Aureimonas sp. SA4125: one gene and its partner. The protein of the gene in region 1 interacts with the protein of each later gene in a pairwise test. Links are inferred from orthologs where the notes say so. Each region holds a gene or a part of one and is shown in the gene's direction. Other genes may lie near its edges. The genes, in order: Sa4125_RS11190 and Sa4125_RS11805.

What was found.
Region 2: the proteins of Sa4125_RS11190 (region 1) and Sa4125_RS11805 interact in binary tests that used the Escherichia coli proteins (3 or more experiments, as listed by UniProt). The link is inferred for Aureimonas sp. SA4125 from one-to-one orthologs.

What each region holds. Positions count from the first base shown.
Region 1 is NZ_AP025032.1:2,416,008-2,419,011, reverse strand. The notes cover bases 30-2,873. They hold Sa4125_RS11190 (NAD(P)H-hydrate dehydratase), read left to right. Parts: upstream 30-616; coding sequence 617-2,131; downstream 2,132-2,873. Other genes in these bases: Sa4125_RS11185 (DUF72 domain-containing protein), read right to left, coding at 2,204-2,873; Sa4125_RS11195 (P-II family nitrogen regulator), read right to left, coding at 30-333. Also shown: more of Sa4125_RS11195, read right to left, coding at 1-29; more of Sa4125_RS11185, read right to left, coding at 2,874-3,004. UniProt on the Escherichia coli protein: Bifunctional enzyme that catalyzes the epimerization of the S- and R-forms of NAD(P)HX and the dehydration of the S-form of NAD(P)HX at the expense of ADP, which is converted to AMP.
Region 2 is NZ_AP025032.1:2,536,545-2,543,928, forward strand. What follows is about bases 1,944-4,935. They hold Sa4125_RS11805 (RNA methyltransferase), read left to right. Parts: upstream 1,944-3,005; coding sequence 3,006-3,866; downstream 3,867-4,935. Other genes in these bases: tuf (elongation factor Tu), read right to left, coding at 1,944-2,476; Sa4125_RS11810 (DUF1007 family protein), read left to right, coding at 4,034-4,717; Sa4125_RS11815 (Fur family transcriptional regulator), read right to left, coding at 4,736-4,935. In the rest of the region: Sa4125_RS11780 (hypothetical protein), read left to right, coding at 1-16; Sa4125_RS11785 (hypothetical protein), read left to right, coding at 25-759; more of tuf, read right to left, coding at 1,301-1,943; more of Sa4125_RS11815, read right to left, coding at 4,936-5,131; zinc ABC transporter permease subunit ZnuB, read right to left, coding at 5,128-5,949; Sa4125_RS11830 (zinc ABC transporter substrate-binding protein), read left to right, coding at 7,013-7,384. UniProt on the Escherichia coli protein: Specifically methylates the ribose of guanosine 2251 in 23S rRNA.

The sequences.
Region 1 (3,004 bases):
CGCGTCGTTGCCGGCTTCACCGGTGCGAATGCGGATGGCTTCCTCGATGTTCGACACGAAGATCTTGCCGTCACCGATCCGGCCAGTCTGGGCGGCCTTGCGGATCGCTTCGACGGCTGCCGGCACTGCCTCGTCGGTGAGGACGATTTCGACCTTCACCTTGGGCAGGAAATCGACGACGTATTCGGCGCCGCGATAGAGCTCGGTATGGCCCTTCTGTCGGCCGAAACCCTTGGCCTCGGTGACGGTGATGCCCTGCAGGCCGACTTCTTGCAGCGCCTCCTTCACCTCGTCGAGCTTGAAAGGCTTGATGATCGCCTCAACCTTCTTCATCGAATGTCCTTCTCGACGTTGTCCCGCCGCGGGCAAAGCCCAGCGAGCCCTCGGATGCAGGTGCCATGCCAAGACAATACAGCGATCCGCGACGGGCGTTCGATATCCGTGTGGCACGAAACAAGCGATATGCTTTTACAGGGGTTCGAGCAACCAATGAGCAGCGGCAAGCGGGTGTGGCGAGTGAGTTGACAGGAAAAACCGCCATTTTGGCAGGAAAGATGGCGGCGGGATCCTCGGAGCGTGGGTCCACGACGGAAGTTCAAGCGCCGGGGATCACGAAATGAGCGACCAGTACCGAGATTCTTCCGGGTCGCTGTTGCTGGATCCGGCCGAGATGGGGGAGGCGGACCGACTGACCTTCCAGGCGGGAACACCGGGCATCGTCCTGATGGAACGCGCCGGTCAGGCGGTGGCCGACGCGCTGCGCGACGCTTTTCCCGATGCCCGGCGCGTGGCGATCCTTGCCGGGCTCGGCAATAACGGCGGCGACGGCTATGTCGCCGCGCGCCTGCTGCGAGAGGCGGGACTGGCGGTGGCGGTCTTCTCCTCCGTGGCGAGCACGACCCTCAAGGGTGACGCAGCCTGGGCGGCCCAGAGCTTCGGCGGCCCCGTCGAACCGCTGGAGGCCTTCAGCGCGGACGGCGCCGACATTGTGGTCGACGCGATCTTCGGCGCCGGGCTCGACCGCCCCATATCCGAGCCGATCGCCGCCATCATCCGGGCGACGAACGCCTCCGGTGTGCCGGTGGTGGCGGTCGACCTGCCGAGCGGCATCTCCGGCCTCTCCGGTGCCGTCCTCGGCGAAGCGTTCGTCGCCGCGCTGACGGTCACCTTCTTCCGCCGCAAGCCCGGCCACTTGCTGCAGCCCGGCCGCAGCCGCTGCGGGCGCTTGGCGGTGGCCGATATCGGCATCGCCGCCGACGTGCTCGCCACCATCCGGCCGAAGACATCCGCGAACGACCCGGCACTCTGGGCCGAGGCGCGCCCAAATCCCTCTGCCTGCGGCCACAAATACGACCGCGGACATGCCGTGGTGTTTTCCGGCGGCGCGACGACCTCGGGAGCCGCGCGCCTGGCGGCGATGGCGGCACTGCGCGCGGGGGCAGGGCTCGTCACGGTCTTCGCTCCGCCCTCGGCGCTGATGGTCAATGCCGCGCATCTGACGGCGATCATGCTGCGACGCTGCGCGGACGTGGCGGCATTGCAGGGCGCCCTCGAAGACACCCGGCTTTCCATCTTCGTGCTCGGGCCCGGCTTCGGAATCTGCGAGACGGCCCGGGACTACGCCCGCGCCATCATCACCGCCGGGCGCGCGCTGGTCTTGGATGCCGATGGAATCACGGCCTTCGCCGACAACCCGGTGGCGCTGTTTTCTGTCATCGGAGAATCTGCCTCTCCGGTGGTGCTGACGCCCCACCAGGGGGAATTCGCGCGGCTGTTTCCCGATATTGCATCCGCCGTCAGTCTGTCGAAGCTGGAGAAGGTCCGTCTGGCGGCAGAGCGTTCGGGTGCCGTCGTCGTCCTCAAGGGCGCCGACACGGTCATCGCGGCGCCGGACGGGCGCGCTGCCATCAACGCAACCGGCACACCCTATCTCGCCACCGCCGGCAGCGGCGACGTATTGTGCGGCATCATCGCCGGGCTTCTGGCGCAAAAGATGCCGGCCTTCGAGGCCGCCGCGTGCGGCGTCTGGATGCACGGACGAGCCGCCGAATTGTTCGGGCCCGGCCTCATCGCCGAGGACCTGCCGGGTCTGCTGCCGGCAGTGCTGAGGGAAATGCCGGGAGCGAGCTGACGACCGCTGAGCCGCCAGATCTTTGGTGGTCGAGAACGCCGGTCTGGCGAAAGCCGCCGGCAGCGTCGGTGTTCAAACAGCCACGGTCGGCCGCGCCTTCGCCGGCACCCGTTCCATCAGCGCCATGGCGCCCTGTGGCGCGCGAACCTTGCCCTCGTGGATGACATAGAGGAACACATCGCGCGGCTTCCTCTCCGGCTTGTCGTCCGGCGCGACGAGCGGCAGATCGTCCGGCACGCCGCCCTCGGCCCAGACTTCCGCCCGCGCCGCCCAGGCGTCGATCTGCTTCGGTGGATAGGCCGTCGGAATGTCGTCCTCGCCGCGCTGGAGCCGGGCGTAGACGAAGTCGGCGGTGACGTCGGCGATCTCCGGATAGGTCGCGTGGTGTGCGTAGGCGACGGCGACGCCGTGCTTGCGCGCGAGGGTGACGAAGGCGGGGTCCTCGAAGGAGGCGTGCCGAACTTCCACCGCATGCCGCAGCGGGATGCCTTCGGCCCTCTCCGGCAGCAGCGCCAGGAAGGCGGCGAAATCCTCGGGCTCGAACTTCTTGGTGTTGGCGAACTGCCAGAGGATCGGACCGAGACTGTCGCCAAGCTCGGCGATCCCCGAAGCCATGAAGCGCGCGACCGACTCGCCGGCTTCGCTGAGAATCTTGCGGTTGGTGGCAAAGCGCGGGGCCTTCAACGAGAAGACGAAGCCATCCGGCACCTCGCTCTTCCACTTGGCGAAGGTCGCGGGCGTCTGCGAGCGATAGTAGGTGCCGTTGACCTCGATCGTCGGGAGCTTCCGGGCGGCGAAGCCGAGCTCGTCGGCATGCTTCAGCTTTTCGGGAAAAAAGGTCCCGCGCCAGGGCTCGAAGGTCCAGCCGCCGAT
Region 2 (7,384 bases), 120 kb from region 1 along the record:
CTACAGCACGAAATGACGCAACCCATGCTCCATCACGACAACGAGCCTTTGCCGGGACCCTTGTCGACGGCGTCCCATGTCGGGGAAGAGAAGCTCTTTGCGAAAGACCGGTTCATCGCCCGGCATAGCCGCTTTCTCGATCGGCTCGGCATCCGCGATCAGCCCTGGCTGATCTTCGGCTCCGCCCCGGAGCCGACGGTACCGGACGCCCTGCGCGAAGGCTATGCGCGGATCGACATCAACAATGCCGGTCGATCGGCAGCCCTCCTCGGTCTTGGGTGCGCCGACCTCACCATCCGGGCCAAGAAGAAGTCGTGGCAGGAGCACCCGCATCTCGACACGCGGGGGCTGCTGTGGATCCATACCGCGCCGGAGATTTTCCTTCGGATGCTCCTCCTGCCCAAGCCGTACGACCATATCGGCTGCATCGCTGCCCTGCGCCGGCGCGACCGGGAAGCCGTGGTCACCCATGTCAGTGGTGCCTCGGTCGAGGCGATCGGCGATCTCGGCAAGGTAACGAACGGCGTGGCGGCGATCTGCTACGGCCTGCTTCTGGGCGTGCCGAAAATCGTCGTTGCCGGCGTGTCACTGTCCAAGGTCGGCCATTCCTACGACGATCTCGGCCGCGTCCGCCGCCAGACGGATGAAGACAGCTTCATTCTCGACAGGTTGAAGGACCATCCTCGACTGTTCACGACCGAAGCAGACCTTGCACGCGACAGCGGTCTTCGGCTTTGGGATGCTGAAGGCGCAGGCTGAGGATCGACGCCGCCTCAGGGCTCAAGACGAGCGCCGCAGACATTTCGTCCGGCAGACAAGGGTGCAGTCCGCCTCCACGTTTGCCTCCTGCCGGGTGGAGAGCCAAAGCGTGACTCCGAACCCGAGCTAGTCGAGATCGTCGCAAGCGACGAGCACGACTCCTTCGCACTCCATCATGGATACTTGCCCAGATGCGCCGCCGGGAGACCGTTGCGGTATCTGCGCCGGGCAGGCCGGGCGAAACGGAACCAGGTGCGGTGCAGCACTCACGCGCAGACCACCACGAGTACCTTTTTGCGTCACACCTCTTTCGGCGACCGTCGGCCCTCCAGGCGGCGACGTGCTCTCATCTGGCGGTTCTGGCATCCGATTTTCGACGCCGCAACATACCGCCTCACGAAAACTGCCTGGGCTTCAGAGAGGCCTCACAGTTTCTCGCAGTGACAAAAAAAAAACGGGCCCCGAAGGGCCCGTCTGGAACTTCATCAAACGGAACGGGGAAGCCCGGTCCTCATAGGAAGGGCCGCCCCCGATCTTCCAGCTACTCGAGGATCGACGACACGATGCCGGCGCCGACGGTGCGGCCGCCTTCGCGGATGGCGAAGCGCAGCTTGTCTTCCATCGCGATCGGCACGATCAGCTTGACGTCCATGGTGACGTTGTCGCCGGGCATGACCATCTCGGTGCCCTCGGGCAGCGTCACGACGCCGGTCACGTCCGTCGTGCGGAAGTAGAACTGCGGGCGGTAGTTGGTGAAGAACGGCGTGTGACGGCCACCCTCCTCCTTCGTCAGGATGTAGGCCTCGGCCATGAAGCGCGTGTGCGGCTTCACCGTGCCGGGCTTGCACAGCACCTGGCCGCGCTCGACGCCCTCGCGGTCGACGCCGCGAACGAGCGCGCCGATGTTGTCGCCGGCCTGGCCCTGGTCGAGCAGCTTGCGGAACATCTCGACGCCGGTCACCGTCGTCTTCTTGGTGTCGCGGATGCCGACGATCTCGACTTCCTCGCCGACCTTGACGATGCCACGCTCGACGCGGCCGGTGACGACCGTGCCGCGGCCCGAGATCGAGAACACGTCCTCGATCGGCATCAGGAAGGGCATGTTGATCGGACGCTCAGGCGTCGGGATGTACTCGTCGACGGCGGCCATCAGGGCGCGAACGGCGTCTTCGCCGATGGTCTTGTTGGAGTCTTCGAGCGCGGCCAGCGCCGAACCCTTGACGATCGGGATGTCGTCGCCGGGATATTCGTACATCGACAGCAGTTCGCGAACTTCGAGTTCGACGAGCTCGAGCAGCTCCTCGTCGTCGACCTGGTCGACCTTGTTCAGGAACACCACGATCGCCGGCACGCCGACCTGGCGGGCGAGCAGGATGTGCTCGCGGGTCTGCGGCATCGGGCCGTCGGCAGCCGAACAGACCAGGATCGCGCCGTCCATCTGGGCGGCACCGGTGATCATGTTCTTGACGTAGTCGGCATGGCCCGGGCAATCGACGTGGGCATAGTGACGGGCCGGCGTCTCGTACTCGACGTGCGCCGTCGAGATCGTGATGCCGCGTGCCTTCTCTTCCGGCGCCGCGTCGATCTGGTCGTAGCGCTTGTACTCGCCGAAGTACTTCGTGATCGCCGCCGTCAGGCTCGTCTTGCCGTGGTCGACGTGACCGATCGTGCCGATGTTCACATGCGGCTTGTTGCGCTCGAATTTGCTCTTGGCCATTCCGGGGTACCCTTGAAGAACATTTGCGAATGAGGCCGCGACATAGAGACTTGGCCGGGGAAACACAAGCGCCCGCGTCAAAACACGGGTGGCGTTGTCCAACTATCGCGTCGGGATGAGAGGGCTGGAGCGGGTAGCGGGAATCGAACCCGCATATTCAGCTTGGAAGGCTGCTGCTCTACCACTGAGCTATACCCGCATGCCAGATCCGGCGAGATAACGCCGGCATTCGAGATCCGGCGGGCAGCCGGCAGGTTATGGTGGAGGGAGTTGGATTTGAACCAACGTAGGCGAACCAACGGATTTACAGTCCGTCCCCTTTAACCACTCGGGCATCCCTCCATAACCGCTGCCGAAAGACAAGCCCCAGCACCGATCGAAAGACGCGGTTCGAGCTGCCGAAGCAGCTCCGTCTTCCGGGCGGCGTTATGCAGAGCCTTCCCCCCGCTGTCAATCGCTGCCGCAGCAGAAGCCTGAGATGGTGCGCGAATAAGATTGAGCCGGGGCACCGCCTTCGATAGACAGGCGCATGACCAAAGATCACAAGAGCCACACGCCCAAGGACAGTCACTACGCCACGCTGCGTCGCAGTTTTCGCGATGCCAAGGCGGGCGGCAAGCCGGAATCGGGTGGCAAGCCTGTCGCACCGGCGCGCCCTTCCCATCCCGGCCGCCCCGGCCCGGAAGACAGGGTGCGCCTGTACGGGCTGCACACCGTTGCCGCGGCGCTCGGCAACCCGAACCGCAAGCTGCACCGCCTGCTCGTCACCCGCAACGCGCTGACCCGCCTCGAACTGGCCGACGAGGATGCCCCCTGCCCGATGGAGATCGTCGAGCCCCGCGCGCTCGACGTCGAGCTCGGCAGTGATGCCGTGCACCAGGGCGTGATGCTGGAAGCCGACCCGCTGGCCGGCCACGCGCTCGCCGACCTCGGCGATTCGGTGCTCGTCCTCGTCCTTGATCAGGTCACCGATCCTCACAATGTCGGCGCCATCCTGCGCTCGGCGGCGGCCTTCGGCGCTGGCGCCATCGTCACGACGTCGCGCCATTCGCCGCAGGAGTCAGGCGTTCTCGCCAAGGCCGCCTCAGGGGCGCTGGAGCTCGTTCCCTACATCCAGGTGGTCAATCTCGCGGACGCGCTCGGAACCCTCGCCAAGCGCGGCTACCAGACCGTCGGGCTCGATTCGGATGGCGGCACGGCGCTGGAGACCGCCTTTGCCGGCGAAAAGATCGCGCTGGTCCTCGGCGCCGAGGGCAAGGGGCTGAGGCAGAAGACGCGCGACACGGTCGACGTGCTGGCGCGGCTCGAGGTTCCCGGCGAGATCCGGTCGCTGAACGTGTCCAACGCCGCTGCCGTATCCCTCTACGCTGCCCGGCGCTTTCTCGCCTGAGGCTTAGGCTCCAGACGGCGCAGGCGCATCTCTGTGCCTCGACCAGGGCGTTGCGCGAACCTGGTCCGGCGCGGCGCTGCGGTCGTCGTGGTGGCGCCTTATCCCACGTGCCCGTAATTTTGCCATGCTGGCGAGGTCGGACAACGGCGACACCGCGGAGAAGCAGCATGCGCTCACATCAGCGACAGATTGCAGCATGCCTGATGGCGGCGAGCTTCTTTCTCGGCTCCCCCCTGCCGGCGCACGCTCATCCGCATGTCTTCGTCAGCGCGACGATGACGGTCAGCGCGACCCCCGAGGGAGACCTTCTGGCTGTGCACAACAGCTGGTGGATGGACGAGTTGTTCTCCTCGAGCGTCGTCGTCGACTTCGACGAGAACGCCAACGGCAGGCTCGATCCGGAGGAGCTCTCCGCCGTCGGCAAGCAGGTCGGCACGTCGATCAAGGAATGGTCCTACTACACCTTCGTGCGCCAGGGCGCCGGCGACGTTGCGCTGGCGGCGCCCGCGGCGCTCGACGTGGTCTTCGACGCCAAGCGCGGGCAGCTGCAATTCTCTTTCCAGATGAAGCCGGAAAAGCCGCTGAGGCTGAAGGGGCAGACCACCACCTTCTCCAATTTCGACGATACCTATTTTGTCGCCTTCGACTTCGCCGAGACCGGCGCATTCGTGACGAAGGACCTGCCGAGCGGCTGCAAGAGCGGCGAGTCGGCCCCCTCGCCGGACGAGGCGGCGAAATCCTGGATGGCGACCATCGCGGGTCTGGGACCGGGCGACACCGTGCCGGAGGATGGAATCAAGTTCTCCGAGGTCCTGTCGACGAAGTTCACTCTCGACTGCAGCAAAGACTGATCGCCCCCGACGCGGCCGTCAGGCGGCGCAGGTGGCGCAGATGCCCTTGATTTCGATCGTCGTCTTCGACGGCGTGAACCGGTTGCCGTGCGCCCAGCCTGTGAGCCGCGCCTCGACGCCCTCGTCTGAGAATTCCGAGACATTGCCGCACTTCTCGCAGATGGCGAAGGCCATCATCGAGGAGGCATGGCAATGCGGGTGGGCGCAGGCGACGAAGGCGTTGAGGCTTTCGAGCCGGTGCACGAGCCCGAAAGACAGCAGCTTGTCGAGCGCCCGGTAGACCTGGAGCGGTGCCCTGAGGCCGTCGTCGCGCAGGGTGTCGAGAATGGTGTAGGCGCTCAACGGCCCCTCGGCCTTTTCGAGGGCGCCGAGCACGAGGTTCTGGTTCTTTGTGAGCGTGGGCGTCATGGTCATCTGGCCTTCGACGGTCGGCCGTTCTCGGCCGGGGATAGTTTGAACGGCACGAGGCTGAGAAGAAAGAGCGCGAGTGACGCGACGACGATCGACGGGCCCGATGGCGTGTCGAATTCCAGCGAGCCGAACAGCCCGCCCGCGGCCGACAGCGCGCCGAGGAGCGCGGCGATCACCGCCATGCGCTCGGGCGTCGCGGCAAAGCGCCGGGCGGTCGCCGCCGGGATGATCAGCATGGCGGTGATGAGAAGGATGCCGACGATCTTCATGGCGATGGCGATGACGAGCGCCATCAGGAGCATGAAGACCAGCCGCGAGCGCTCGGGCCGCATGCCTTCGGCCTCGGCGATCTCCGGGCTGACGGTCGCCGCCAGCAGCGGCCGCCACAAGAAGGCGAGCACGGCGAGGACGATTGCCCCGCCGGCATAGATGGCGACGAGGTCGGTCTTCGAGACGGCGAGGATGTCGCCGAACAGAAAGCCCATCAGGTCGATCCGCACCCAGGTCATGAAGGCCACCATCACCAGCCCCAGCGCGAGCGTCGCATGCGACAGGATGCCGAGGAGCGCATCGGTCGAAAGCGTGCCTTTGCGCTGCAGGAAGATTAACGCCAGCGACACCAGCGCCGCGACGACGAAGACGCCGATCATCATGTCGATCTGGAGAACCAGCGACAGGGCAATCCCCAGGAGGGCCGAGTGCGCCATGGTGTCGCCGAAATAGGCCATGCGCCGCCAGACGACGAAGCAGCCAAGCGGCCCCGTCGTCAGGGCAAGGCCGATGCCGGCGAGGATGGCGCGGACGAAGAAGTCATCCAGCATGGACGTGGCTCCCGGCCGCTGGTGCTCTGCGCTGGCTCACCGTCTCCCCTGGAGGCGGCGGCTCGTTCGATGCCGCGACGTCTGCCGGGCGGCCGCCATGATCCTCATGATGATGGGAATGATCGTGATGGCCGTCGCCGGCATGGCAGTGGTCGGTCAGCGTGCCGTCGGCGTGCTCCACCCGGCCGTCCGGGAGATGGGTATGGTCGTGGTGGTGACGGTAGACCGCCAGCGTCCCCGCCGCCCGGGCGCCGAACAGCTTCAGGTATTCCGGGCTGGCAGCGACCTTTTCGGGCGTCCCGCGGCAGCAGACATGGCCGTTCAGGCACACCACCGTGTCGGTCTGCGCCATGACCACATGAAGGTCGTGCGAGATGAGCAGAACCCCGCAGCCGGTGCGGTCGCGGATGTCGCCGATGAGTTCGTAGAGCTGCGTCTCGCCGGTGTAGTCGACGCCCTGCACCGGTTCGTCGAGGACGAGAAGATCCGGCTTGCGCGCCAGGGCCCGGGCCAGCAGCGCCCGCTGGAACTCGCCGCCGGAGAGATGCTGCACCTCGGCCTTCTTGAGATGCGCGATCCCGACGCTGCCGAGCGCAGCGTCGATCTCGGCGGGCCGGAGCCGACCCGTCAAAGACATCAGCCGCTCGACCGTCAGCGGCAGGGTCCAGTCGATCGCCAGCTTCTGCGGGACGTAGCCGACGGCGAGCCCCGGTCTGCGCACGGCGCTGCCCTCGTCCGGCTTCATCAGGCCGATCGCCATCTTGGCCGTCGTGCTCTTGCCCGAGCCGTTGGGCCCGATCAGCGTGACGATCTCGCCGCGGCGTACGCCGAGGTCGACGCCCCGCACGAGCCAGCGGCCGGACCGGCTGATGCCGGCGCCGGCCAGGTTGAGGAGAAGATCTGCGGTCACCCGGGCACCTGTGGGGGAAGAGAGGTCTGTCGTCAGTCCACGGACGGTCGATGCTCGAAACACGCCTGCCGGGCTTGCGCTGCAATATCGCAAACGTTATAGCATGACGCAAGGTGCCGTAATATCATTACATATGACATCGGAGAAAGTGCCATGAAAACCCTAATCGCCCTGTCGACGACCGCCGCCTTGCTGGGCGCCTCCCTTCCCGCTCTGGCGGCGCCGGACGTGGTCGTGTCGATCAAGCCGATCCATTCGCTGGTTGCGGCCGTCATGCAAGGTGTCGGCGAGCCGAAACTGATCATCGATGGCGCGGCCTCGCCCCACACCTATACGATGAAGCCGTCCAACGCCGCCGATCTCGAAGCGGCCGACATCGTCTTCTGGGCCGGCGACGGACTCGAGGCTTTTCTGAAGAAACCGATCGAGACGCTGGGCGCCAAGGCGAAGTCGGTCGAACTCGTCGACGCACCCGGCCTGATCCAGCTGAAGTTCCGCGAGGGCGGCGCTTTCGACGCACACGAT